DNA from 3 places in the Bradyrhizobium sp. MI1.10 genome. Region 3 is predicted to be linked to each of the others. Evidence: predicted binding sites of a transcription regulator. Region 3 holds the regulator's gene; each other region holds the start of a gene.

The links. The regulator PhoB, encoded in region 3, activates phosphate uptake and scavenging genes when phosphate is short. The targets are predictions, from matches to a motif close to TGTCATNNANCTGTCAT.
Region 1: a site for PhoB is predicted at 3,163-3,179, ahead of AC0L3K_RS36710 (YdcH family protein). Genes of this name have one in related genera too.
Region 2: a site for PhoB is predicted at 2,789-2,805, ahead of AC0L3K_RS26460 (DUF47 domain-containing protein). Genes of this name have one in related genera too.

Annotation. Positions count from the first base shown of each region.
Region 1 is NZ_JBVVPN010000063.1:21,922-29,874, reverse strand. Features, by position in the region: gene AC0L3K_RS36720 (EAL domain-containing protein) at 1-1,425, opposite strand, end outside; gene AC0L3K_RS36715 (NAD(P)/FAD-dependent oxidoreductase) at 1,627-2,730, shown strand; gene AC0L3K_RS36710 (YdcH family protein) at 2,899-3,078, opposite strand; gene AC0L3K_RS36705 (YdcH family protein) at 3,406-3,612, shown strand; gene AC0L3K_RS36700 (hypothetical protein) at 3,732-3,950, shown strand; gene AC0L3K_RS36695 (hypothetical protein) at 3,974-4,225, shown strand; gene AC0L3K_RS36690 (GGDEF domain-containing protein) at 4,226-4,963, opposite strand; gene purE (5-(carboxyamino)imidazole ribonucleotide mutase) at 5,105-5,593, shown strand; gene AC0L3K_RS36680 (5-(carboxyamino)imidazole ribonucleotide synthase) at 5,590-6,696, shown strand; gene aqpZ (aquaporin Z) at 6,733-7,455, opposite strand; gene rpsU (30S ribosomal protein S21) at 7,716-7,953, shown strand, end outside.
Region 2 is NZ_JBVVPN010000027.1:99,017-106,969, reverse strand. Features, by position in the region: partial or broken gene AC0L3K_RS26475 (peptide chain release factor 3) at 1-607, opposite strand, end outside; gene sugE (quaternary ammonium compound efflux SMR transporter SugE) at 770-1,084, shown strand; gene AC0L3K_RS26465 (inorganic phosphate transporter) at 1,077-2,084, opposite strand; gene AC0L3K_RS26460 (DUF47 domain-containing protein) at 2,100-2,744, opposite strand; gene AC0L3K_RS26455 (branched-chain amino acid ABC transporter permease) at 2,903-3,871, opposite strand; gene AC0L3K_RS26450 (branched-chain amino acid ABC transporter permease) at 3,873-4,736, opposite strand; gene AC0L3K_RS26445 (ABC transporter substrate-binding protein) at 4,809-6,032, opposite strand; gene AC0L3K_RS26440 (ABC transporter ATP-binding protein) at 6,066-6,812, opposite strand; gene AC0L3K_RS26435 (ABC transporter ATP-binding protein) at 6,805-7,560, opposite strand; gene AC0L3K_RS26430 (hypothetical protein) at 7,896-7,953, shown strand, end outside.
Region 3 is NZ_JBVVPN010000044.1:15,680-23,632, reverse strand. Features, by position in the region: gene apaG (Co2+/Mg2+ efflux protein ApaG) at 1-368, shown strand, start outside; gene AC0L3K_RS32725 (Hsp33 family molecular chaperone) at 418-1,437, opposite strand; gene argF (ornithine carbamoyltransferase) at 1,653-2,600, opposite strand; gene AC0L3K_RS32715 (aspartate aminotransferase family protein) at 2,600-3,802, opposite strand; gene AC0L3K_RS32710 (GcrA family cell cycle regulator) at 4,258-4,770, shown strand; gene phoB (phosphate regulon transcriptional regulator PhoB) at 4,990-5,697, opposite strand; gene phoU (phosphate signaling complex protein PhoU) at 5,721-6,437, opposite strand; gene pstB (phosphate ABC transporter ATP-binding protein PstB) at 6,449-7,270, opposite strand; gene pstA (phosphate ABC transporter permease PstA) at 7,267-7,953, opposite strand, start outside.

The DNA of each region.
Region 1 (7,953 bases), on a different contig from region 3:
AGCGGCACGGTTCGGCAAATCGGTGAGGCCGTCGTGATAGGCCATGTGCGCCATGCGCGACTCGGTCTGCCGGCGATCGGTGACGTCCTCGTGGGTCTTGATCAGATATTGTGGCTCGCCGGTGTCGCTCAGCACGGTAGCGCGGCGGGTGAGAAACAGCCGCAGCCCGTCCTTGGTGGAGATCGGGTGCTCTTCGGTGATCATCCCGCGCTTCTTGATCGCGGCTTCGTCGCGCGCAATGATCAGCTTGGCTTCCTTGGGATTGAAGATGTCGGACGCGGTCAGGCCCGTGGCTTCCTCGCGCCTGCGGTTGAGGATCGTCTCCGCGCTGCGGTTGGCGAGCAGGTAGCGGCCGTCCTTGACCTGCTCGACGATCAGGGCCACCGGGATGTTGTCGACCACGAGCTCCAGGAACTTCTTCGTGCTCTCCAGCTCCTTCGACAGCGAGCGGCGATCGGTGATGTCCTCGAACACGAGCATCAGGAATTCGGGCTTGTTGCTCTCGTTGCGGACCACGATCCGGATCGAAGCAACCATGCGCCGCTCACCGGCGCGGTCGACCTCGAATTCGTTGCGAAACTGGCCGTCCTGCGAATCGAGTGCCGCCCGGTCGGTCGCCTCGATGCTGTCCGCCGAGACAGGCGCAAACAGCTCGCGCGCGTTCTTGCCGACGACATGGTCGCGCGAGAACCCCCAGAACCGCTCATAAGCGCTGTTGGCGAAGATGTAGCGACCATCCTCGATGTTCTTCGCGGCCACGCAGGCCGGCACGTGGTCCAGCAATGTTTCCAGGAACTGCTTGGTGGAGGCGAGCTGCCGCGACAGCCTGCGCTGCTCGCTGACGTCCAGATGCGTCGTCACCGAGCCGCCATTGGGCAGCACGAAATATTTCACCAGGATGGCCCGCCCGTCCGGCAGTTCGGTGATCAAGCCGTTGGTGCTTGCCGCCTTCTCATAGAACTCGTCGTTGGAGGCGCCCCCGAGCACACCGCGCTTGCGTCGCAGCTCAAGGAGTTCGTAGCCGTTCATGTCGGCCCAGAGATCCGACCGCGCCAGGCCGTAAATCTCGATATAGCGGTCGTTGCAGAAGATGATGCGCCGCTGCGCATCCGTCATCACCACGCCCTGGTTGAGATTGTTCATCGCGGAGGAGACGAAGGCATTGCGCCGCAGCTGCAGACGCCTGGTCCGGCGCAGCGAGGAATGGATCCACAGCGCGATCGCGACGAGGAACGAGCAGATCACGATGCCCGCGATCAGAGCTTCCCAGATCACGTTGGGATCGAGGTGGCCGAGATAGCTCGGAGGAGTGAAGCTGTCGGAGAGGGCAAAGGCGCGCGCAGGCGTCACCGCTGCGGCCAGGCACACGACGGCCTGCACCGCAATCGGAAGCGCGCTGCCCGCATGCCAGTTCTTCTCAGCCATCAGCCACCCGCGATTTCAGCGCCGATTGTCTGGCCTCGCGGGTTTGGATCGGGTAAACGCCTGTACGCGCAACGGAAAAATGTGGCACCAAATACGGCAATTGCCCTGACATGATAAATGCTTCCTTAACGAAAAACGGCCCCGTGCCGCCGTCCCGCGGCGTGGCACCATCGTCTCTTCGAGCGGACGTCCTGCACCACCATGGATAGGGTCGACTGCGTCGTCATCGGAGCCGGCGTGATCGGGCTGGCGGTGGCTCGAAAGCTGGCGCAAGCCGGGCGCGAGGTGATCGTGCTCGAAGAAGCCGAGGCCATCGGCACCATCACCTCCTCGCGCAACAGCGAGGTGATCCATGCCGGCATCTACTACCGCGCCGGAAGCTGGATGGCGCGCATGTGCGTCGACGGCAAGCACGCGCTCTACCGTTACTGTTCCGAGCGCGGCATCCCGCACAGGAATTGCGGCAAGCTGATCGTCGCGACCAATCCGAAAGAGACCGAGAAGCTGCAATCGATCAAGGCGCATGCCGAGGCCAACGGCGTGCTCGACATGCAGTTGCTCACGGGCGATGCGGCATGTGCGTTGGAGCCGGCGCTCGCCTGCGACGCCGCGCTGCTGTCGCCGTCGACCGGCATCATCGACAGCCACGCCTACATGCTCTCGCTGCGCGGTGAAGCCGAGGACGCAGGCGCGGCCTTCGCGTTTCACACCCCGCTGATCCGCGCCAAGGCGACCGCCGGCGTCATCGAGATCGAGGCGGGCGGCGAAGCGCCGATGACGCTGCAATGCAGCCTCCTCGTCAACGCCGCCGGGCTCTCGGCGACCACGGTGGCGCGCAACATCGAGGGCATGCCGCTGGAACGGATCCCGACGGCCTACCTCGCCAAGGGAAACTACTTCAGCTGCAATGCCAGGGCGCCGTTCTCGCGCCTGATCTATCCGGTGCCCGAGCCCGGCGGGCTAGGGGTGCATCTGACGCTGGACATGGCCGGGCAGGCACGTTTCGGCCCCGACGTCGAATGGATCGAGACGATCAATTATGAGGTCGACCCATCACGCGCCGAGCGCTTCTATCCGGCGATCCGCAAATACTGGCCGACGCTGCCTGACGGCGCGCTCATGCCGAGCTATTCGGGCATCCGCCCGAAGATCGTGCCGCCGGCGGTGGCCACGCAGGATTTCTTGATGCAGGGCCCGCGCGATCACGGCGTCGAAGGCCTGATCAACCTGTTCGGCATCGAGTCGCCCGGGTTGACGTCATCGCTCGCGATCGCGGATCACGTCGCCGAGCTCGCAAATGTCTAGTGGTTTAAAGCGAAGTGGATTCCAGTTGCGCGTAAAGAACCGCATCCAGACAAGAAGCTAGAGCCGCACAAATCCTTGCACGGTGCGCGCCTTGCAGCAGGGATGAGCGCAAAGACTCCCATCCCTGCCTGAAAGGGTGCGATCAACTCTACGCTGTTACGGGGGTTGCTAGTGGAGCGTGTCGCCGTGCCTGAGACGCTCGATCTGGTCCTTGACCATCAACTTCCGGCGCTTCAACTCAACAATTTGCAGGTCGTCTGTTGAAAGGTGCACGAGAGCTTCGTGCAATTCGTTTTCGAGAGTTTTATGCTTCCGTTCCAATTCAACCAGATGTGCCTGAATTGTCATTCGAAACCTCCTCGGTAGGGGTGAACCTTGGATTCGACCGGACGAGGAAGTGTACATCACCGATTCGTTCTGTCGATGGATATCAGTCGTCGCAGTGTCATTTTTAAAAATTCATATGTAACGAAGCGTGAGTAAGGGAACCACGCGGGAAAAATCCGTGATATCAATGCGCTTGCGCAACGCCGGAGCGACCGCAGAAATATCTCGCGGGAGATCGGCGCGCGACAGCCCGAGACCGCTTGCGATCACGGCGCGCAAGGACGATAGTTTCCACAGGGCATCCACAGCCTTAATCTCACGCCTATCGGTTTTTCGGCCACCGCAGACATGACCAATGAAGATGCGCGCGAACTCGAATCCGAGCTCGCCCGGTTGCACCAGGAACACCGAGATCTCGATGTGGCGATCGATGCACTGCATCAATCGCCCGCGCCCGACCTGTTGCGGTTACAGCGGTTGAAGAAACGCAAGCTGTTGTTGCGTGACCGTATCGCGTTCATCGAAGACCAGATCACGCCCGACATCATCGCCTGATCCACAGGAGGAGAGCTCTACGGCAGCTCGCCGCACGCGAATCCGCTTGACTCGAAAGGAACAAAATAAGAACATTTGCACACCAACGCCCCCAGGAAAACCGTCCAAGGAAAACGCAGATGTCGACAACCGCCCTTCTCGACAACAGCCATTATGAACAAGCCTGCGATCAGGCGATCGCGATGTGCGACGGCAATCTGCGCAGCACCATCAAGGCGCTGATCATGGCCAATGAATATCTGGAGGCCGAGCTGGAGGAATTGCAGGCGGCCATTTCCGCCGGCTGCATTCCGGAGACCTCACGCAGCAAGATGCGGAGCAAGAGCAGCGCAGCCTGAGCTGTCAGCTATCGGAGCCGACCATGTCCGATGTCACCTATTACGTTGCATTACCTTTCCTGACCGACGAGGACGGATCGCCGGTCGCAGGTGCGGCCGAGGAATGCCAGACCGCGGCGGCCGCGTTACGGCGCGCCGAGGTTATGTCGCACGGCGCCGGCCACACCGGCGCCGTCGCGTTCAGCCGCAGCGGCGATCCCATGACCGGCGAATTCGGCGACGCCAAACTGCTCCGCAGCTTTGGCAACGTACCGAAAGACCTCGGCACGCTTTAACTAGCTGCTGACGAGCCTGATGCGCGGCTCGTGCCGCCGGTGCGCCTTGCGCACATACATCGCGGCATCGGCCTCTTCCAGGGCGCGCGCGGCGTCGGACTGTACCCCGAGCAGGGCCACGCCGGCGGAAGCGCCCGCGCTTACGTGCTGGCCGCGAAAGACAAAGGACAATTCGTCGACAGCCTGCTCGAAGGCCGCGGCCTTCGCCTTGGCGTCGGTCTCGCTGAGATTCCAGAGCAGCAGCGCGAACTCGTCGCCGCCGAGCCGGCCGACCACGTCGGAGGCGCGGATCTGCCGCGTCAGCGTGGTGGCAATCGCCTTCAGCACCTCGTCGCCGGCCGCATGGCCGAAGGAATCGTTGATCGGCTTCAGCCGATCGACGTCGAGCACGATCAGCGCGCCGCTGGCGCGGTAGCGCTTCATGTAGGCGACGGCGCGTCCGAGCTCGCGTTCGAAGCCGCGCCGGTTCGGAATTTCGAGCAGGAAGTCGGTGTCGGCGGCCGCCTCGAGCTCCGCGACCCGCCGCAGCGCCCCCTTCAGCTTGCTCTGGAGGTCACGGATGGTCGCGTTGATGGCCGTCTTGATGACCGCTTTGGCGCCGTCATCGGCAGACGCTCCGCGTCGCGACGGTCTGGTCGGACGCTTGACCGGACGCTTAAGAGCAACTTTGGAGCGAGCGGCGCTGGTTTTCGGGCCCTTTTTGGCCTTCGCAGCGCTCGCCCTTTTTGGTTTCTTCATGGGCATCCTGCTCAATGAAGGCTTGCGGGGATTCACCAAGACAGGATAGTGCATTCCCTTCTCCTTGCCACCGCCTTGCGAGCCACCGGCCGGAACCGCTAATCTGGCCTATCTTCCTGTTTTTCGAGCACAATTCACGTCATGACCGCGCCGATCGCCATCATCATGGGAAGCCAGTCGGACTGGGACACGATGCGGCATGCCGCCGACACGCTCGCAGGACTCGGCGTTGCCGCCGACACCCGCATCGTTTCAGCCCACCGCACCCCCGACCGGCTGTTTACGTTCGCCAAAGGCGCCAAGACGGCCGGTTACAAGGTCATCATCGCCGGCGCGGGTGGCGCAGCCCACCTGCCCGGTATGGCGGCGGCGCTGACGGAACTGCCCGTGTTCGGCGTCCCCGTCGAATCCAGGACGCTCAAGGGCATCGATTCGCTCTATTCGATCGTCCAGATGCCCGCAGGCATCCCGGTCGGCACCCTCGCCATCGGCAAGGCCGGCGCCATCAATGCGGCGCTGCTGGCGGCCGCCGTGCTGGCCTTGTCCGACCCGGCCTTGTCCGACCGCCTCGCCGCCTGGCGCAAGGCGCAGACCGAGGCCGTGGCCGAGCGCCCGGAGGACAAGGCGTGACTGACGCAAAGCAGGTGAAGCTGAAGCCCGGCGACACCATTGGCATCCTCGGCGGCGGACAATTGGGTCGGATGCTGGCTATGGCGGCGGCACGGCTCGGCCTGCGCTGCCAGGTGTTCTCGCCGGATCCGGACTCACCGGCCTTCGACGTCGTCCTGAATGCGACCTGCGCCGAATATGCCGATGTCGAAGCACTCGAGCTGTTCGCCAACGACGTCGACGTCATCACCTACGAATTCGAGAACGTGCCGTCCGCGGCCGCGATGGTGCTGGATGCGCGCCGCCCGGTGCTGCCCAACCGCAAGATTCTCGAGACCACCCAGGACCGACTCGCCGAAAAGGATTTCGTGACCCGGCTCGGCATCGGCACCGCGGCCTATGCCGACGTCACCTCGGTCCCGTCATTGCGCGAGGCGATCGCCAGGATCGGCCTTCCGGCAGTGCTGAAGACCCGTCGCTTCGGCTATGACGGCAAGGGCCAGGCCATCATCCGCGAGGGCGACGACATCGCGAAAGTGTGGACCAGTCTCGCCACCAAATCGGCCATCCTGGAAGCCTTCGTGCCGTACGAGCGTGAGATTTCCGTGATCGCCGCCCGCTCGGCCACAGGCCAGGTCGAGTGTTTCGACGTCACCGAAAACGAGCACCGCGACCACATCCTGAAGATCTCCCGTGCGCCCGCGCGGATCCCGGATGTGCTCGCCGAGGAAGCGCGCAGCATCGCCGGCAAGATCGCGGGCGCGCTCGATTATGTCGGCGTGCTTGCCGTCGAGATGTTCGTGCTCGCCAACGGCACCGGACCCAAGGTGCTGGTCAACGAGATCGCTCCGCGCGTGCACAATTCCGGACACTGGACGCTCGACGGTGCGTCCGTCTCGCAGTTCGAGCAGCACATTCGCGCCATTGCCGGCTGGCCTCTCGGCAAGCCCGTGCGCCACGGCGAAGTCGTCACCATGACCAATCTGATCGGCGACGAGATCAACGAGTATGAGAACTGGCTGAGCGTGCCGGGCGCGACCGTGCACATTTACGGCAAGGGCGCGCCGCGTCCCGGCCGCAAGATGGGCCACGTCACCGAAGTGCGACCCACGACCGGCAAATAACGGGACCGCGGCGTATGCCGCGATCCCGCTTTGCGATTACGCCGTCTTTGCGCCCGCGACGACGCCGGTGGGTTCGTCGCTGAGCCAGCGATAGATCACTCCGCCCAGCGCGCCGCCGATCAGTGGCGCAACCCAGAACAACCAGAGCTGCGACAGCGCCCAGCCGCCGACGAACAATGCGGGGCCCGTGCTGCGCGCCGGGTTCACCGAGGTGTTGGTGACGGGGATGCTGACGAGATGGATCATCACCAGCGCGAGCCCGATCGCCAGCGGCGCAAAGCCCACGGGCGCGCGGCCGTGGGTAGCGCCCATGATGATGAACAGGAACATCATGGTCATGACCACCTCGGTGAGAAAGCACACGATCATGCTGTACTGGCCGGGAGAATGGGCGTCGTAGCCGTTGGACGCGAACCCTTTACTGACGTCGAAGCCGGGCGCTCCGCTTGCGATGACGTAGAGAAGCCACGCGGCCACGATCGCGCCGGCCACCTGCGCGATCACATAAGGCAGGATCTGTCCGGCCGGAAAACGTCCGCCGGCAGCAAGGCCGACAGTGACGGCCGGATTGAGATGGCAGCCGGAGATGTGGCCGATCGCATAGGCCATGGTGACCACGCTCAGCCCGAATGCGAGGGAGACACCGACCAGACCGATGCCGACCTGCGGAAAGCCGGCTGCGATCACAGCACTTCCGCAACCTGCGAATGTGAGCCAAAAGGTGCCGATAGCTTCGGCCGCGTATTTCTTCATATCCATGTGTCGTCCCCTGCTTTCAAAGATTCCGGAACAAAGCTCCGGAAACGGCCCCACCCTTGGCGTCAAATCTCCCAAATCAGGGCCGCACAGAGGTATTTTGCCTCATTTAATGGCTGAACTTGGCCCGAAAACCCGCTTGGCCGGTGGACATCCCAGGTTTTGTCTGATACATCCGCGCCCTCAAGGTTAAGGGCTTGTGCGTTTCGCCATCCCCTTTGACTTACCAGAATTCAAATCCGATCCACTGAAGAGGATGCCGCGTGCAGGTTCTCGTCCGCGATAACAATGTCGATCAAGCCCTCAAGGCGCTGAAGAAGAAGATGCAGCGCGAGGGTATTTTCCGCGAGATGAAGCTCCGCGGTCACTACGAAAAGCCCTCCGAGAAGAAGGCCCGCGAAAAGGCCGAAGCCGTGCGTCGCGCACGCAAGCTGGCCCGCAAGAAGCTGCAGCGCGAAGGCCTGCTGCCGATGAAGCCGAAGCCGGTGTTCGGCGCTGGCC
Region 2 (7,953 bases), on a different contig from region 3:
GCAGGCGCACGCCGCCATTGACGACGTCATAGGTGCCGAGGAACTCGCGGCCGCGGCCGACAGGCCAGGTCATTGGCGTGGTATCGAGCGCCAGCGTCTTCTCGATCTCGTCCAGGAGCTCGAAGACGTCGCGGCTCTCGCGGTCCATCTTGTTGATGAAGGTGATGATCGGGATGTCCCGGAGACGACACACCTCGAACAGCTTTCGGGTGCGCGCCTCGATGCCCTTGGCGGCGTCGATCACCATGACGGCGGAATCGACCGCCGTGAGCGTGCGATAGGTGTCTTCCGAAAAGTCCTCGTGGCCCGGCGTGTCCAGCAGATTGAAAACGAGGCCCTCGAACTCGAAGGTCATGACCGAGGTCACGACCGAGATGCCGCGCTCGCGCTCGATCTTCATCCAGTCCGAACGCGTGTTGCGGCGCTCGCCCTTGGCCTTGACCTGGCCGGCCAGATTGATGGCGCCACCGAACAGCAGCAGCTTTTCGGTCAGCGTGGTCTTGCCGGCGTCCGGATGCGAGATGATCGCAAAGGTACGCCGCCGCGACACTTCAGCGGCAAGCGAGGAACGGGCCGTCGATTCGGCTGTGGTGGCGATGTCGGACATTGCGGCAGCGTTTGGCAGGGAAAATGAGCCTGATCAAGCCTCATCTGGTGATTGCGGAGCCTTCCGGCCAGCCCCATATCGGGCTTGTTTGGGAGGGACGGCCTTCCCTTCCTATCGGCACGCCAGTCGCGGGGACGACCCTGCCTTGAATGGAGGGTCGTCATGGCCTGGAGCATCCTGTTCGTCGCCGGTCTGCTGGAGGTCTCCTGGGCGATCGGCCTCAAATACACCGAGGGGTTCAGCAAGCTCGTTCCGTCGGTCCTCACGCTCGGCGCCATGGCCGGCAGCATCCTCCTGCTCGGGCTCGCCCTCAAATCGCTGCCGATTGGAACCGCTTATGCAGTCTGGACCGGCATCGGCGCGGTCGGTACCGCGACGCTCGGCATCATCCTGTTCGGCGAGCCGGCCACCGCGTTCCGCCTCGCCAGCATCGGGCTGATCGTCGCCGGGATCGTCGGGCTGAAGCTGGTTACTTGACGAAGAGCTTGACCGCCCACCAGGAGAGCGCGGCTACGATGGCCGAGGCCGGCATGGTGATCACCCAGGCATAGACGATCGAGCTGGCGACGTTCCAGCGCACCGCCGAGAGGCGGCGGGCGGCGCCGACGCCGACAATGGCCCCGGTGATGGTGTGGGTGGTCGAGACGGGAACGCCGAGGAAGGTCGCCATGAACAGGGTCGCGGCACCGCCGGTCTCGGCGCAAAAGCCCTGCATCGGGGTCAACTTGGTGATGCGCAGGCCCATAGTGCGAACGATGCGCCAGCCGCCCATCAGCGTCCCCATCGCCATCGCGGCCTGGCACGAGAGCACCACCCAGAAGGGGACGAAGAATTCGCCGCCGAGCTGGCCCTGCGAATAGAGCAGCACGGCGATGATGCCCATGGTCTTCTGCGCGTCGTTGCCCCCATGGCCGAGCGAATAGAGCGAGGCGGAGGCGAATTGCAGGATGCGGAAGGCGCGATCGACGGCAAAGGGCGTGGAGCGTACCGAGGCCCAGGAGACGATCGCGACCAGCACCATCGCGAGCAGGAAGCCGACCAGCGGAGACAGCACGATGGCGATCACCGTCTTGGACAATCCGCTCCAGACCGCCGCCGAAAGGCCGGCTTTGGCCACACCGGCACCAAACAAGCCGCCGATCAATGCATGAGACGAGGACGACGGGATGCCGAGCGCCCATGTCACCAGGTTCCAGACGATGGCGCCGACGAGCGCGGCGAAGATCACCTGAGCATCCACGATCGCGGGATCGATGATGCCGGTGCCGATGGTCTGGGCGACGTGGAGCCCGAACACCATGAAGGCAACGAAATTGAAGAACGCGGCCCAGAACACCGCGTATTGCGGCCGCAGCACGCGGGTCGAGACGATGGTCGCAATCGAATTGGCGGCGTCGTGCAGGCCGTTCAGGAAGTCGAACAGCAGCGCGACGGCGATCAATCCGACCAGGACGGGAAGACCCAACGCAACATCCACGGCGTGGCCCCCGCCCTAAACTTGCTCGATGACGATGCTGTTGATCTCGTTCGCGACGTCGTCGAAGCGATCGGCGACTTTCTCGAGATGGTCGTAGATTTCCGCGCCGACGATGAAATCCATCGCGTTGCCGTCGCGATGCTTGAGGAAAAGTTCCTTCAGCCCGATATCATGGAGATCGTCGACGCGGCCTTCCAGCTTGCCCAGCTCTTCGGTGATCGCAGTCAGCATGGCCACGTTCTGACCGATCTTCTGCATCAACGGCAGCGCACGGCCGACCAGATTGGCGCATTCGATCAGTAGCCCGCCGATCTCCCGCATCGGCGGCTCGAAGCTGCGGACCTCGAACAGCATCACGGCCTTGGCGGTCTGCTGCATCTGGTCGATGGCGTCGTCCATCGAGGTGATCAGGTTCTTGATGTCGCCGCGGTCGAACGGGGTGATGAAGGTGCGACGCACCGCCGTCAGCACCTCACGGGTGATATTGTCCGCATCGTTCTCGAACTGGTTGACGCGCTGGCAATAGACCGGCGTCTCCTCGCCCCCGTTGAGCATGCTCTGGAGCGCGATCGAGCCCTGGATCACGGTCTGGGCGTGGCGGTCGAACAGGTCGAAGAACCGTTCTTCCTTGGGCAGGAAAGAGCGAAACAATCGCATCATGGGAGAGAAACTACCGGTTGGATAATGGCCTGGCCAAAGGGGGCCGTCATGAAACTGTCATAGACCATTTTCGATCCACGCGCGTGCCACCTCACGCCCGTGGAGCCGGATCATCCACCGCTTTCGCGAGTCAACACATCTTCCATTAGATCAATGACTTACAGCGACCGGCGGAAGTAATGCGCGATTTCGCCGATGACACCACGGCGGAAGGTGAGCACGCAGATCACGAAGATCGAGCCCTGGATCACGGTCACCCACTGCCCGAACCCCGCCAGATATTGCTGCATGGCGATGATCACGAAGGCACCGACCACGGGACCGAACACGGTTCCTAGACCACCGACCAGCGTCATCAGCACGACTTCGCCCGACATTGACCAGTGCACGTCGGTGAGCGAGGCGTTCTGCGCCACGAAGACTTTCAGCGCACCGGCAAAGCCGGCCAGCGTGCCCGACAGGACGAAAGCCAGGAACTTGTACTGATCGGTGCGGTAACCCAGCGAGATCGCGCGCGGCTCGTTCTCGCGGATCGCCTTGAGGACTTCGCCGAAGGGCGAGTTGATGATGCGGAAGATCAGCAGGAAGCCGGCGAGGAAGCCGACCAGAACCACGTAATAGAGCACGGTCGGCTTGGTCAGATCGAACACGCCGAACATGCGTCCTTGCGGGATGCCCTGGATGCCGTCTTCGCCATGGGTGAACGGCGCCTGGAGGTAGATGAAGTACAGAAGCTGCGACAGCGCCAGCGTGATCATCGAGAAATAGATGCCCTGGCGCCGGATCGAGATATAGCCCGTGATGAGCGAGAGCACGAAGGCACCGGCGACGCCGACGAGGATGCCGAGCTCCGGCGGCAGCGCCCAGACCTTCAGAGCATGCGCGCTGCAATAGCCGGCCGTGCCTAAGAACATCGCATGACCGAAGGACAGCAAACCGCCATAGCCGATCAGCAGGTTGAAGGCGCAGGCGAGCAGCGCGAAGCACAGTGCCTGCATCACGAAGAACGGGTAGACTCCCGTGAATGGCACCGAAGCCAGCAGCAGCGCCATCACCACGAACACGATCATCTCGTCGCGGATCGCGCGCGGGGTTACCGGCAGCGTGTCGTCCGTCAAGGCTGTCATATCAGGCCGCCCTTCCCGTCAATCCCGTTGGCTTCACCAAGAGCACCAGCACCATCAGCACGAACACGACGGTGTTGGAGGCCTCGGGGTAGAAATATTTGGTCATGCCCTCGATCACACCGAGCGCAAAGCCGGTGATGATGGAGCCCATGATCGATCCCATGCCGCCGATCACGACCACCGCGAACACCACGATGATCAGGTCGGCGCCCATCAGCGGCCGCACCTGGTTGATCGGCGCCGAGAGCACGCCAGCAAGCGCGGCCAGGCCGACACCCAAACCATAGGTCAGCGTGATCATGCGCGGCACGTTGACGCCGAAAGCGCGCACCAGCGTCGGGTTTTCAGTCGCGGCACGCAAATAGGCGCCGAGCCGCGTCTTCTCGATCAGGAACCAGGTCGCAACACACACGATCAGCGAGAAGATGACGACCCAGCCGCGATAGATGGGCAGGAACATGAAGCCGAGATTCATGCCGCCCTTGAGCTGGTCCGGAATGGCGTAAGGCATGCCGGAGGAGCCGAAATAGTTCTGGAACACGCCCTGCACGATCAGCGCAATGCCGAAGGTCAGGAGCAGGCCGTAGAGATGATCGAGCCCCGTCAGCCATTGCAGCATGGTCCGTTCCAGGATCATGCCGAAGATGCCGACGATGATCGGGGCAAGCAGTAACGCCCACCAGTAGTTGATGCCGCCGATGTTCAGCAGGAAGTAGGCGACGAACGCGCCCATCATGTAGAGCGCGCCATGGGCGAAATTGATGATGTTGAGCATGCCGAAGATCACGGCAAGCCCGAGACTGAGCAGCGCGTAGAACGAGCCGTTGATCAGTCCCACCAGTAGCTGAGCGTAAAGAGCCTGCATCGATCCCGCACCCGGTCCCTTCGGCGTTCCCTGAAAGTCGCCCGCAGGCCTGATGGCCTGCGGGCGGTTATCTTACTTCTTCAAGAGCGCGCACTTGCTCTCGGACAGCGGCGTGAAGGCCTGGTCGCCCGGCACCGTGCCGACCAGCTTGTAGAAGTCCCACGGTCCCTTGGACTCGGAGGGCTTCTTCACCTCGAACAGATAGGCATTGTGGATGGTGCGACCGTTGGGCTGGATCTCGCCCTTGCCGAACAGATCGTCTTCCGTCGGCATCGACTTCATCTTCTCGACGACCTTGGCGCCGTCGTGCGGGTTGCCGCCGAGCGCTTCCAGTGCCTTGAAATAGTGACGCACGCCCGCATAGACGCCGGCCTGCACCATGGTCGGCGGTGCGTTGTTCTTCATCTTCTCGGCGAAGCGCTTGGAGAACGCCCGGGTCTGGTCGTTCATGTCCCAGTAGAAGGTCTCGGTGAAGTTGAGGCCTTGAGCGGTCTCGAGCCCGATCGCCTTGACGTCAGTCAGGAACAGCAGCAGCGCCGCGAGCTTCTGGCCGCCCTTGACGATGCCGAACTCGGCCGCCTGCTTGATCGTGTTGGTGGTGTCGCCGCCCGCATTGGCAAGGCCGATGATCTTGGCCTTGGAGGCCTGCGCCTGGAGCAGGAAGGACGAGAAGTCCGGCGTGTTCAGCGGGTGCTTGACGCCGCCGACCACCTTGCCGCCATTGGCCGTAACGACAGCGGTGGTGTCGCGCTCCAGCGCCGCGCCAAAGGCGTAGTCCGCGGTCAGAAAGAACCAGGTGTCGCCGCCAGCCTTCACCAGCGCCTGGCCGGTGGTGTGGGCCAGCATGTAGGTGTCGTAGGTCCAGTGCACCGTGTTGGGCGAGCACTGCGCGTTGGTCAAATCCGAGGTCGCCGCGCCCGAGTTGATGTAGACGCCGTTCTTTTCCTTGACGACGTTGTTGACCGCAAGCGCCACGCCGGAATTCGGCACGTCGACGATGACGTCGACCTTGTCGACGTCAAACCATTGCCGCGCGATCGCGGTGCCGATGTCGGGCTTGTTCTGGTGATCACCCGAGATGATGTCGATCTTCCAGCCCTTCGCAGCCAGGCCGGAATCTTCAATGGCCATCTGCGCGGCGAGCGTCGAGCCCGGTCCGCCGAGGTCGGCATAGAGCCCGGACTGATCGGACAGCGCGCCGATCTTGACGGTCTTGTCCTGCGCGAAGGCTGCACCGGTGGCGGTCACGGCCAGCGCCGTGCCGAGCAGAAACGACGCAATCGACTTTGTCATCATGCTACTTCCCTATGAATCTTCTTGTTGGCAGTTCTAGACGCCGAGATAGGTGTGGAGCTTGTCCATGTTGGCGGCAAGCTCCGCATTGGAAAATCCGTCAATGATCTTGCCGTGCTCGACCACGTAATAGCGGTCGGCGACGGTGGATGCGAACCGGAAGTTCTGCTCGACCAGGAGGATCGTAAAACCCTCTTTCTTGAGCCGTGCAATGGTGTGGCCGATCTGCTGGATGATGACGGGCGCGAGACCCTCGGTCGGCTCGTCCAGCATCAGGAAGTTCGCACCGGTGCGCAGGATGCGCGCGATCGCGAGCATCTGCTGCTCGCCGCCGGAGAGTTTGGTTCCCTGGCTGTTGAGCCGTTCCTTCAGGTTCGGAAACAGATCGAAGATCTGCTCGAGCGGCAATCCGCCGGGACGCACCACCGGTGGCAACAGCAGGTTCTCCCGGACATCGAGGCTGGAGAAAATTCCGCGCTCTTCCGGGCAGAACGCGATTCCCATCCGCGCGATCTTGTCCGAGGTCGTGCGGATGATGTCCTGGTTGTTGAACTTCACCGAGCCGGTGCGCTTGCCGATGATGCCCATGATCGACTTCAGCGTGGTGGTCTTGCCGGCGCCGTTACGCCCGAGCAGGGTGACGACCTCGCCCGCGTTCACGTCGAAGTTGATCCCGTGCAGGATGTGGGACTCGCCGTACCAGGCTTCCAGGTTGCGGACCTGGAGGAGGTTGCCGCCGCTCGCAGTCTTTGCGGGAGCGTCCGCCGTTGCCGTCTCAGCCATGACCGGCTCCCAGATAGGCTTCCTTGACGCGTTCGTCCTTGGTCAGCTCGCTGTAATGGCCTTGCGCGAGCACCTGCCCGCGCGTCAACACGGTGATGATGTCGGAGAGATTGGCCACGACGCTCAGATTATGCTCGACCATCAGGATGGTGTATTTCGCGGAGATGCGCTTGATCAGCGCCGCGATCTTGTCGATGTCCTCGTGGCCCATGCCGGCCATCGGCTCGTCCAGCAGCATCATCTCCGGGTCGAGCGCGAGCGTGGTTGCGATCTCCAGTGCGCGCTTGCGCCCGTAGGGCATCTCGACCGCGGGCGTATTGGAAAACTCGCTGAGGCCGACATCGTTCAACAGCTCGCGCGCGCGATCGTTGAATTGGTTGAGCACGGACTTTGAGCGCCAGAAATCGAAGGAGCTGCCGTGCTGGCGCTGAAGCGCGACGCGGACGTTTTCCAGCGCGGTGAGATGGGGAAATACGGCCGAGATCTGGAACGAGCGAACCAGCCCCAGGCGGGCCACGTCGGCGGGCGCCATCGCGGTGATGTCCTGCCCCTTGTACAGGATTTTTCCGGCAGACGGTTTGAGGAACTTGGTCAAAAGATTGAAACACGTCGTCTTGCCGGCACCGTTCGGGCCGATCAACGCGTGAATGCTCCCACGGCGAACCTTGAGCGCAACGTCGCGGACGGCGAAGAAGCCCGCGAACTCCTTGGTCAAGCCTTCCGTTTCGAGAATGAACTCATCGGCCAAACAGTTTTCCCCCTGCCCGCACAACGCGCGTGGCTATCCTTGTTGCTTCGGCTTTCCGGAGGCCTTGGAGCCACTCCCTGGAGCCCATCCGGAACGCCGCCTCCGGGCGCGGAATATGCCGGAGGTGACGGGGGTTAGGCAAGGCGGAAAGCTGAGCAGGTCAGGCCTCCGGCCGGGAGACTTATGCTCCCTTAGTCGGACGTGTTTTGATGTCGCGCCTGCCCGGCTTCCCGGTTCGCAAAGCGCCGATCATCAAGCCGTCGTTAACGGTCTTTCGTTCCATGCGCCAGCCTTCATAGAAAATTTTCCCGCAGCGAGGATCATGCGCGGGTTTCATGCGTCCGGAATTTCTATTCGCCGGGAATATTGTCTTGGATTTTGCAAGCGCCGCTC
Region 3 (7,953 bases):
TCGAAGTGACCGTCGAGCCGAACTTTGTTCCGGAGCAGTCGTCGGCCGACCGCTCCCGTTATTTCTGGGCCTACACCATCGTCATCACCAATTCCGGCGATGAGACCGTGCAGCTCAAGACGCGGCACTGGATCATCACCGATGCCACCGGCCGGCAGCAGGAGGTGAAAGGCGAGGGCGTCGTCGGCGAGCAGCCGACGCTCGCGCCCGGCGAACGCTTCGAATACACCTCCGGCGTGCCGCTCACGACCGCCTCGGGCTTCATGACCGGCCGCTACCAGATGGTCAGCGCAAGCGGCGAACGCTTCGAGATCGACGTGCCGACGTTCTCGCTGGACAGCCCGGATAACAAGCGGGTGTTGAACTAGCGCTGGAAATGGTGGGCACGCTTCGCTTTGCCCACCCTACGGCACCGCGCTACGCGTCCTCGACGCCCGCCTCATCCGGTGTGAACTCGTACACCGAGCTGCAGAACTCGCAGGTCACGACGACCTTGTCGTCCTTGACCATTGCGGCACGGTCGTCGGACGAAAAGCTCTTCAGCATCGATGCCACCGCATCGCGCGAGCAGGAGCATTGCGCCTTCAAGGGCAGCGGATTGAACACGCGCACGCCGCGTTCGTGGAAGAGACGGTAGAGCAACCGCTCGCCGGACAGCTCGGGATCGATCAGCTCGACGTCTTCGACGGTTTCGATCAGCGAGCGCGCCTCGACCCAGGCATCGTCTTCAGCGACGGCATGGACCTCGACGCCCTCGGGCGCATCGCCGGGATGCAGATCGGCCTGCCGCGCGCGCTCGGGCGCCTTCGGCAGGAACTGCATCAGCATGCCGCCGGCACGCCAGCGATGCTTGCCGCCGTCGTTCGAACGCCACTCCTCGCCCACGGCGAGACGCACGCGTGTCGGGATCTGCTCGGAGCGCAGGAAATATTCGTGAGCGGCGTCTTCGAGGCTGCCGCCGTCGAGCGCGACCAGGCCCTGGTAGCGGCTCATGTCGGGGCCCTGGTCGATGGTCATGGCCAGATGACCGTGGCCCAGCAGCGCGCCGGAAGTCTTGCCGGAATCCTGGACTTCGCCGAGGCGCGCGGCATCATAGCGCGCATAGGCGCGCAGGCGATCCGGCGCCTGATAGTCCACGACCAGGAACGACACAGGACCGTCGGTCTGGGCCTGGAGGATGAAGCGGCCTTCGAACTTCAGCGACGAGCCGAGCAGCGTGGTCAGCACGATGGCCTCGCCGAGCAGCTTGCCGACCGGCGCCGGATAATCGTGCTTGGTCAGGATCTCGTCGAGCGCCGGACCAAGCCGCACCAGGCGACCGCGCACGTCGAGCGCGTCGACCTCGTAGGGCAGCACGGCGTCATCGATGGGAACCGCGGATGGCGCGCGAACCGGGCCTTCGGGCCCGGTTTTCATGTCAGGGGATTGGGAAACCATGGCGCTTTATCTGGGGTCGGAAGGCGAAATTGGAAGGGGGCGGCTGCATCCGGAATGCAGAACGGATCGTACGCAAGCACGGCAAACTCGGTGTGGGGGGGGGGGGGGGCCCCCCCCCCGCCCCCCCCCGCCCCCCCCCCCCCCCCCCCCCCCCCCGGGGGGGGCGCCCCCCCCCCCCCCCCCCCGACGATCCAAAGCTACTTCACCGGCCCGCGTTACTTCACCGCGTCGAAGCACCAGGCCAGAATGCCCTTCTGCGCGTGCAGGCGGTTTTCGGCCTCGTCGAATACGACGGATTGCGGACCGTCGATCACCTCGTCGGTGACCTCCTCGCCGCGATGGGCGGGCAGGCAGTGCATGAACAGCGCATCGGGCTTGGCCAGCGACATCAGCTGGGCATTGACCTGATAGGGCTTGAGCACGTTGTGGCGGTGCTCGCCTTCCTTGTCGCCCATCGACACCCAGGTGTCGGTCACGACACAATCGGCGCCGCGCACGGCAGCTTCGGCATCCGTGCCGAGCATGATCGGCGCGCCGGTCGCCTTGATGAAGTCGCGCATCGCCTTTTTCGGTGCGAGCTCCGGGGGCGTCGCGACATTGAGCTGGAACTTGAAGCGCTCGGCGGCGTGCGCCCAGGACGCCAGCACGTTATTGTCGTCGCCGGTCCAGGCCACCGTCTTGCCCTCGATCGGGCCGCGATGTTCCTCGTAGGTCATGAGGTCGGCCATGACCTGGCAGGGATGCGAGCGCCGCGTCAGGCCGTTGATGACGGGCACGGTGGCGTTTGCCGCAAGCTCCAGCAGCGCATCGTGATTGAGGATGCGGATCATGATGGCGTCGACATAGCGCGACAGCACGCGCGCGGTGTCGGCGATGGTCTCGCCGCGACCGAGCTGCATCTCGGCGCCTGTGAGCATGATGGGCTCGCCGCCGAGCTGGCGCATGGCGACATCGAACGACACCCGCGTCCGCGTCGAGGGGCGCTCGAAGATCATCGCCAGCGTCTTGCCTTCGAGCGGCCTGACCGGCTGATGCGCCTTCTGCTTCGCCTTCATCGCGGAGGACGCGGCCAGCATGCGCTTGAGCTCCGACAGCGGCAGCTCGTTGATATCGAGGAAGTGCTTCGGTGTTTTCTTGGGCGTTTTATCGGGCGACGTGCTCATCAGCTTGCCGCCCGCTTGTTGCCAGACAACGCCGCGCAGGCGCGCTCGAGCCGCCCGACGCTGTCCTCGATCTCGGCTTCGGTGACGATCAAAGGCGGCAGGAAACGCACGACATTGTCGCCGGCACCGACGGTGAGCAGTTTTTGGTCGCGCAAGGCGGCAACGAGATCGCCGGAGGGCACCACGGCCTTGATGCCGATCAGGAGGCCCTCGCCGCGCACTTCGCTGACGACATCGCCATGACGGTCGATCACGGAAGCGAGCTTCTGCTTGAGCAGCAGCGACATCCTCTGCACGTGGTCGAAGAAGCCGGGCTTGAGCATGACGTCGAGCACGGCATTCGCCGCCGCGATCGCGAGCGGATTGCCGCCGAAGGTCGAGCCGTGCGAGCCCGGCGTCATGCCGGACGCCGCTTCCGCGGTCGCAAGGCAGGCGCCGATCGGGAAGCCGCCGCCGAGCGCCTTGGCCAGCGACATCACGTCGGGTTCGACGCCAAGGCGGCGGTACGCGAATAGATCGCCGGTGCGGCCCATGCCGGTCTGCACCTCGTCGAAGGCGAGCAACAGGCCGCGCTCGTCGCAGAGCTGGCGCAACGCCCTCAGGAAGGCGGGCGTTGCCGAACGCACACCGCCCTCGCCCTGGATCGGCTCGATCAGGATGCCGGCGGTCTGCGGACCGATCGCCTTTTTCACTGCCTCGAGATCGCCATGCGCAACCTGGTCGAAGCCCTCCATGGGTGGGCCGAAACCTTCGAGATATTTTGCCGAACCCGTCGCGGCCAGCGTCGCCAGCGTGCGGCCATGGAAGGCGCCTTCGAAGGTGATCATGCGATAGCGGTCTGGATGGCCCTTCGCGGCGTGATAGCGGCGCACGACCTTGATCACGCATTCCAGCGCTTCGGCGCCGGAATTGCAGAAGAACACGAAGTCCGCGAAACTTTCATTGCACAGGCGCGCGGCAAGCTTTTCGCCGTCCGGGCTCTGGAACAGGTTCGACATGTGCCAGAGCTTCGTGGCCTGTTCCTGCAACGCCGCGACCAGCGCCGGATGGGCATGGCCGAGCGCATTCACCGCCACCCCGGAGGTGAAATCGAGATAGCGCTCGCCATTGGTCGCGATCAGCCAGCAGCCTTCGCCACGCTCGAAACCGAGGTCGGACCTGGCGAAAACGGGGAGCAAATGCGGCGCTGCGCTGTTAGTCATGACGGTCACTTGAATGTTGCGGACGGTGTGAGCGTGCATTACGCAACGCACCATCGACCGGCCCGGAAAACGAAACGTGCCGCCTCTTGAGGGCGGCACGTGCGACTATCTTAGGCCTGGTGAAACGGGTGTCAATGCCGCCCGGAAAGCCTCGCGAAACGCTGAATCCGTAGTCTTGCGGTGCCGATTTTGCGGGATTTAGCCACGGAACATGTGGAAGCGAGTCGGCGGACTCTTGCGCGGGAGTCACGCCATATTGTAGCGTTTGGATTGTCAGATACGACATCTCGTGCAGTGGTTCTGATCTTTAAGTCCTTATGTACCGGCGTAAACGTTCGGGCGTTCAAGACGCGCCCGGCGAGCCTTAAGGGATTCTGGCGGCACGGGTTTTTGAAGGCTTAGGCATTCGCTGCGAGGCCCCAGGATGGCTGGCGCGCAGCGAGGGAAAGGGTGCAATGACGGTTTTGACCTGGTCCGATGATCGCGTCGAGCAGCTGAAAAAGCTCTGGGAGGCCGGACTTTCGGCCAGCCAGATCGCGGCGGAGCTCGGCAATGTGACCCGCAATGCCGTGATCGGCAAAGTGCACAGGCTCGGCCTCTCGGGCCGCGCCAAGAGCCCATCATCGGCAGCGCCCCGGCCGCGCAAGGCGCGCCCCGCGCAGCACATGATGCGGGTGAGCCGCCCGATCTCGCGCGGCAACACCGCGCTGGCGCAGGCCTTCGAGGTCGAGGCTGAGCCGGATCCGGTCACCTACGACAACGTGGTGCCGATGAGCCAGCGGCTGTCGCTGCTCGAATTGAACGAGGCGACCTGCCACTGGCCGGTCGGCGATCCCTCGAGCCCGGACTTCTTCTTCTGCGGTGGACGGGCGCTGTCCGGCCTGCCCTATTGCGCCCAGCACTCGCGTGTTGCGTACCAGCCGGCGTCGGATCGGCGCCGCGCACCGGTGAAGCCGGGTCCGCGGTAATCACGGCAAGTCGTCGCGCAAAGACAGTTCAATAATTTCAGTGTCGTCCTGGCGAAAGCCAGGACCCATACTCCGAGCACGAAGTAGTCGTGCGAAAGGGGTAACTCGGAGTCTTCGCCAAACCACTCCCTGTGGTTATGGGTCCCGGATCAGCGCTCGCTTGTCCGGGACGACATCGGAGAATGCAGGGACAGCTCGCCAACAAACAAGCCTGCAACCCTACACCTGCTCCGCCTTCGCAAACCGATCATCCAGCGCGTAGCCGGCGCCGCGGACGGTGCGGATCGGGTCTTGCTCGCGGCCGAGATTGAGCAGCTTGCGCAGGCGGCCGATATGCACGTCGACGGTACGCTCGTCGATATAGATGTCGCGGCCCCAGACGCTGTCGAGCAGTTGCTCGCGCGAGAACACCCGGCCCGGGTGCTCCAGGAAGAACTCCAGCAGGCGATATTCGGTCGGACCGAGATCGATCGGCCGGCCTGAGCGCGCCACGCGGCGCTTGTCACGGTCGAGCTCGATGTCGCCAAAAGCAAGCACGGTGGCGAGCCGCTCGGGGCTCGCGCGCCGCAGCAGGCCCTTCACGCGCGCCAGCAGCTCCGGCACCGAGAACGGCTTGACGATGTAATCGTCGGCGCCGGTCGCAAGACCCCGCACCCGCTCGCTCTCCTCGCCGCGCGCGGTGAGCATGATGATCGGGAGCTGCTTGGTCTCGGGACGGGTGCGAAGCCGCCGGCACAGTTCGATGCCCGACAGGCCCGGCAGCATCCAGTCGAGCACGATCAGATCGGGGATGTGCTCCTTGAGGCGGGTGTCGGCGTCGTCGCCGCGCATCACCGTCTCGACGTCATAGCCGTCGCCTTCGAGGTTGTAGCGGAGAAGCTCGGTCAGGGCTTCCTCGTCCTCAACCACCATAATGCGTGCGCCCATCGGGTCGTCGCTCCCTTAAGTCTTCAGGTGTTCGGTACCGTGTTGGCGAAGGTCGTCATGTCGCCCTTCGGCCGCTTGTCGGTGATCGCCTGGCCCTCGATCATGTAGAACACGGTCTCGGCGATGTTGGTGGCGTGGTCGCCGATCCGCTCGATGTTCTTGGCGCAGAACATCAGGTGAATACAGAACGAGATGTTGCGCGGATCCTCCATCATGTAGGTGAGGAGCTCGCGGAACAACGAGGTGCAGATGGCGTCGACTTCCTCGTCGCCCTTCCACACCGCCATCGCCGCCGGCAAATCATGCGCGGCATAGGCGTCCAGCACCGACTTGACCTGCTGCTGCACGAGGTCGGTCATGTGCTCGAGGCCGCGGAACAGCTTGAGCGGATGGAAGTCCGTTTCCAGCGCCGCGACGCGCTTGCCCATGTTCTTGGCGAGGTCGCCGATGCGCTCGAGATCAGTCGCGACGCGCATGGCGCCGACGATCTCGCGCAGATCGACCGCCATCGGCTGGCGGCGGGCGATGGTGAGCACCGCACGCTCCTCGATGCGCTTCTGCAGCGCGTCGAGCTCGGTGTCGATGGCAACGACGCGCTGGCCGAGCGGGACGTCGCGGCGGATCAGCGCGTCGACGGACTCGACGATCATGCGCTCGGCGATGCCGCCCATCTCGGCGACCAGGCGGGTGAGTTCCTGGAGGTCGGTGTCGAAAGCCTTTGCGGTATGTTCGGAAGCCATGTCGCGTCTCCTCAGCCGAACCGGCCGGTGATGTAATCCTGCGTGCGCCGGTCGGTCGGCGACGTGAAGATCTTGCTGGTGTCGTCGAACTCGATCAGCTCGCCGAGATACATGAAGGCGGTCTTGTCGGAGACGCGCGCCGCCTGCTGCATGTTGTGGGTGACGATCGCGATCGTGTAATCCTCGGACAGCTCCTGGATCAGCTCCTCGACCTTGGCGGTCGAGATCGGGTCGAGCGCCGAACAGGGTTCGTCGAACAGGATCACCTCGGGCCGCACCGCGACGGTGCGGGCGATGCAGAGGCGCTGCTGCTGGCCGCCGGAGAGCGACAGGCCGGAGGCGTTGAGCTTGTCCTTGACCTCGTTCCACAGCGCGCCGCCGCGCAGCGCCTTCTCGACGCGGCCGTCCATTTCGGACTTCGAGATCTTCTCATACAGGCGGATGCCGAACGCGATGTTCTCGTAGATCGTCATCGGGAACGGCGTCGGCTTCTGGAACACCATGCCGACGCGGGCGCGCAGCAAATTGAGGTCCAGCTTGCCGTCGAGGATGTTGGTCTGGTCGAGCATCAGCTGACCAGTGGCGCGCTGGCCGGGATAGAGGTCGTACATCCGGTTGAAGATGCGCAGCAGGGTCGACTTGCCGCAGCCCGACGGACCGATGAACGCCGTGACGCGATTGGCGCCCAGCGTCAGGTTGATGTTCTTCAGCGCGTGGTGCTCGCCGTAATAGAAGTTCAGGTTGCGCACGGTCACCTTCGGGGGCGCCTCCGGCAGCACCGGCGCGTGGGGCAGCCCACCGGCCGCGCTCATCGATACGGAAAGATCACTCATTTTGCGGTCCTCTCGGCGCCAAGGATGCGCGCGCCAATATTAAGGGCAAGAACGGTCAGGGTGATGAGCAGCGCCCCGCTCCAGGCCAATTGCTTCCAATAGGCATAGGGGCTCTGCACGAAGTTGTTGATGGTGACAGGCAGGTTCGCCATCGTCTTATTCAGGCCGAGGCTGAAGAACTGGTTCGACAGCGCGGTGAACAGCAGCGGCGCAGTTTCACCGGCGACGCGAGCGGTTGCGAGCAGCACGCCGGTGATGAGGCCGGAGCGCGCGGCGCGATAAGCGATCCGCTTGATCACCAGCGAACGCGGCAGGCCGAGCGCCGAGGCCGCCTCGCGCAGCGCGTTCGGCACCAGCAGCAGCATGTCCTCGGTCGTGCGCAGCACCACCGGGATCACGATGACCGCGAGCGCGAGCGAGCCTGCGATCGCCGAGAAGCCGCGCATCGGCACCACCACCGCGCCGTAGATGAACAGGCCGATGATGATCGAGGGCGCCGAGAGCAGGATGTCGTTGATGAAGCGGATCACCGAGGTCAGCCGGTCATTGCGGCCGTATTCGGCGAGATAGGTGCCGGCGAACATGCCGAGCGGCGCGCCAATGCCGACGCCGATCACGGTCATGATCAGCGAGCCGACGATGGCGTTGAGCAGGCCGCCCTCGTTCGATCCGGGAGGCGGCGT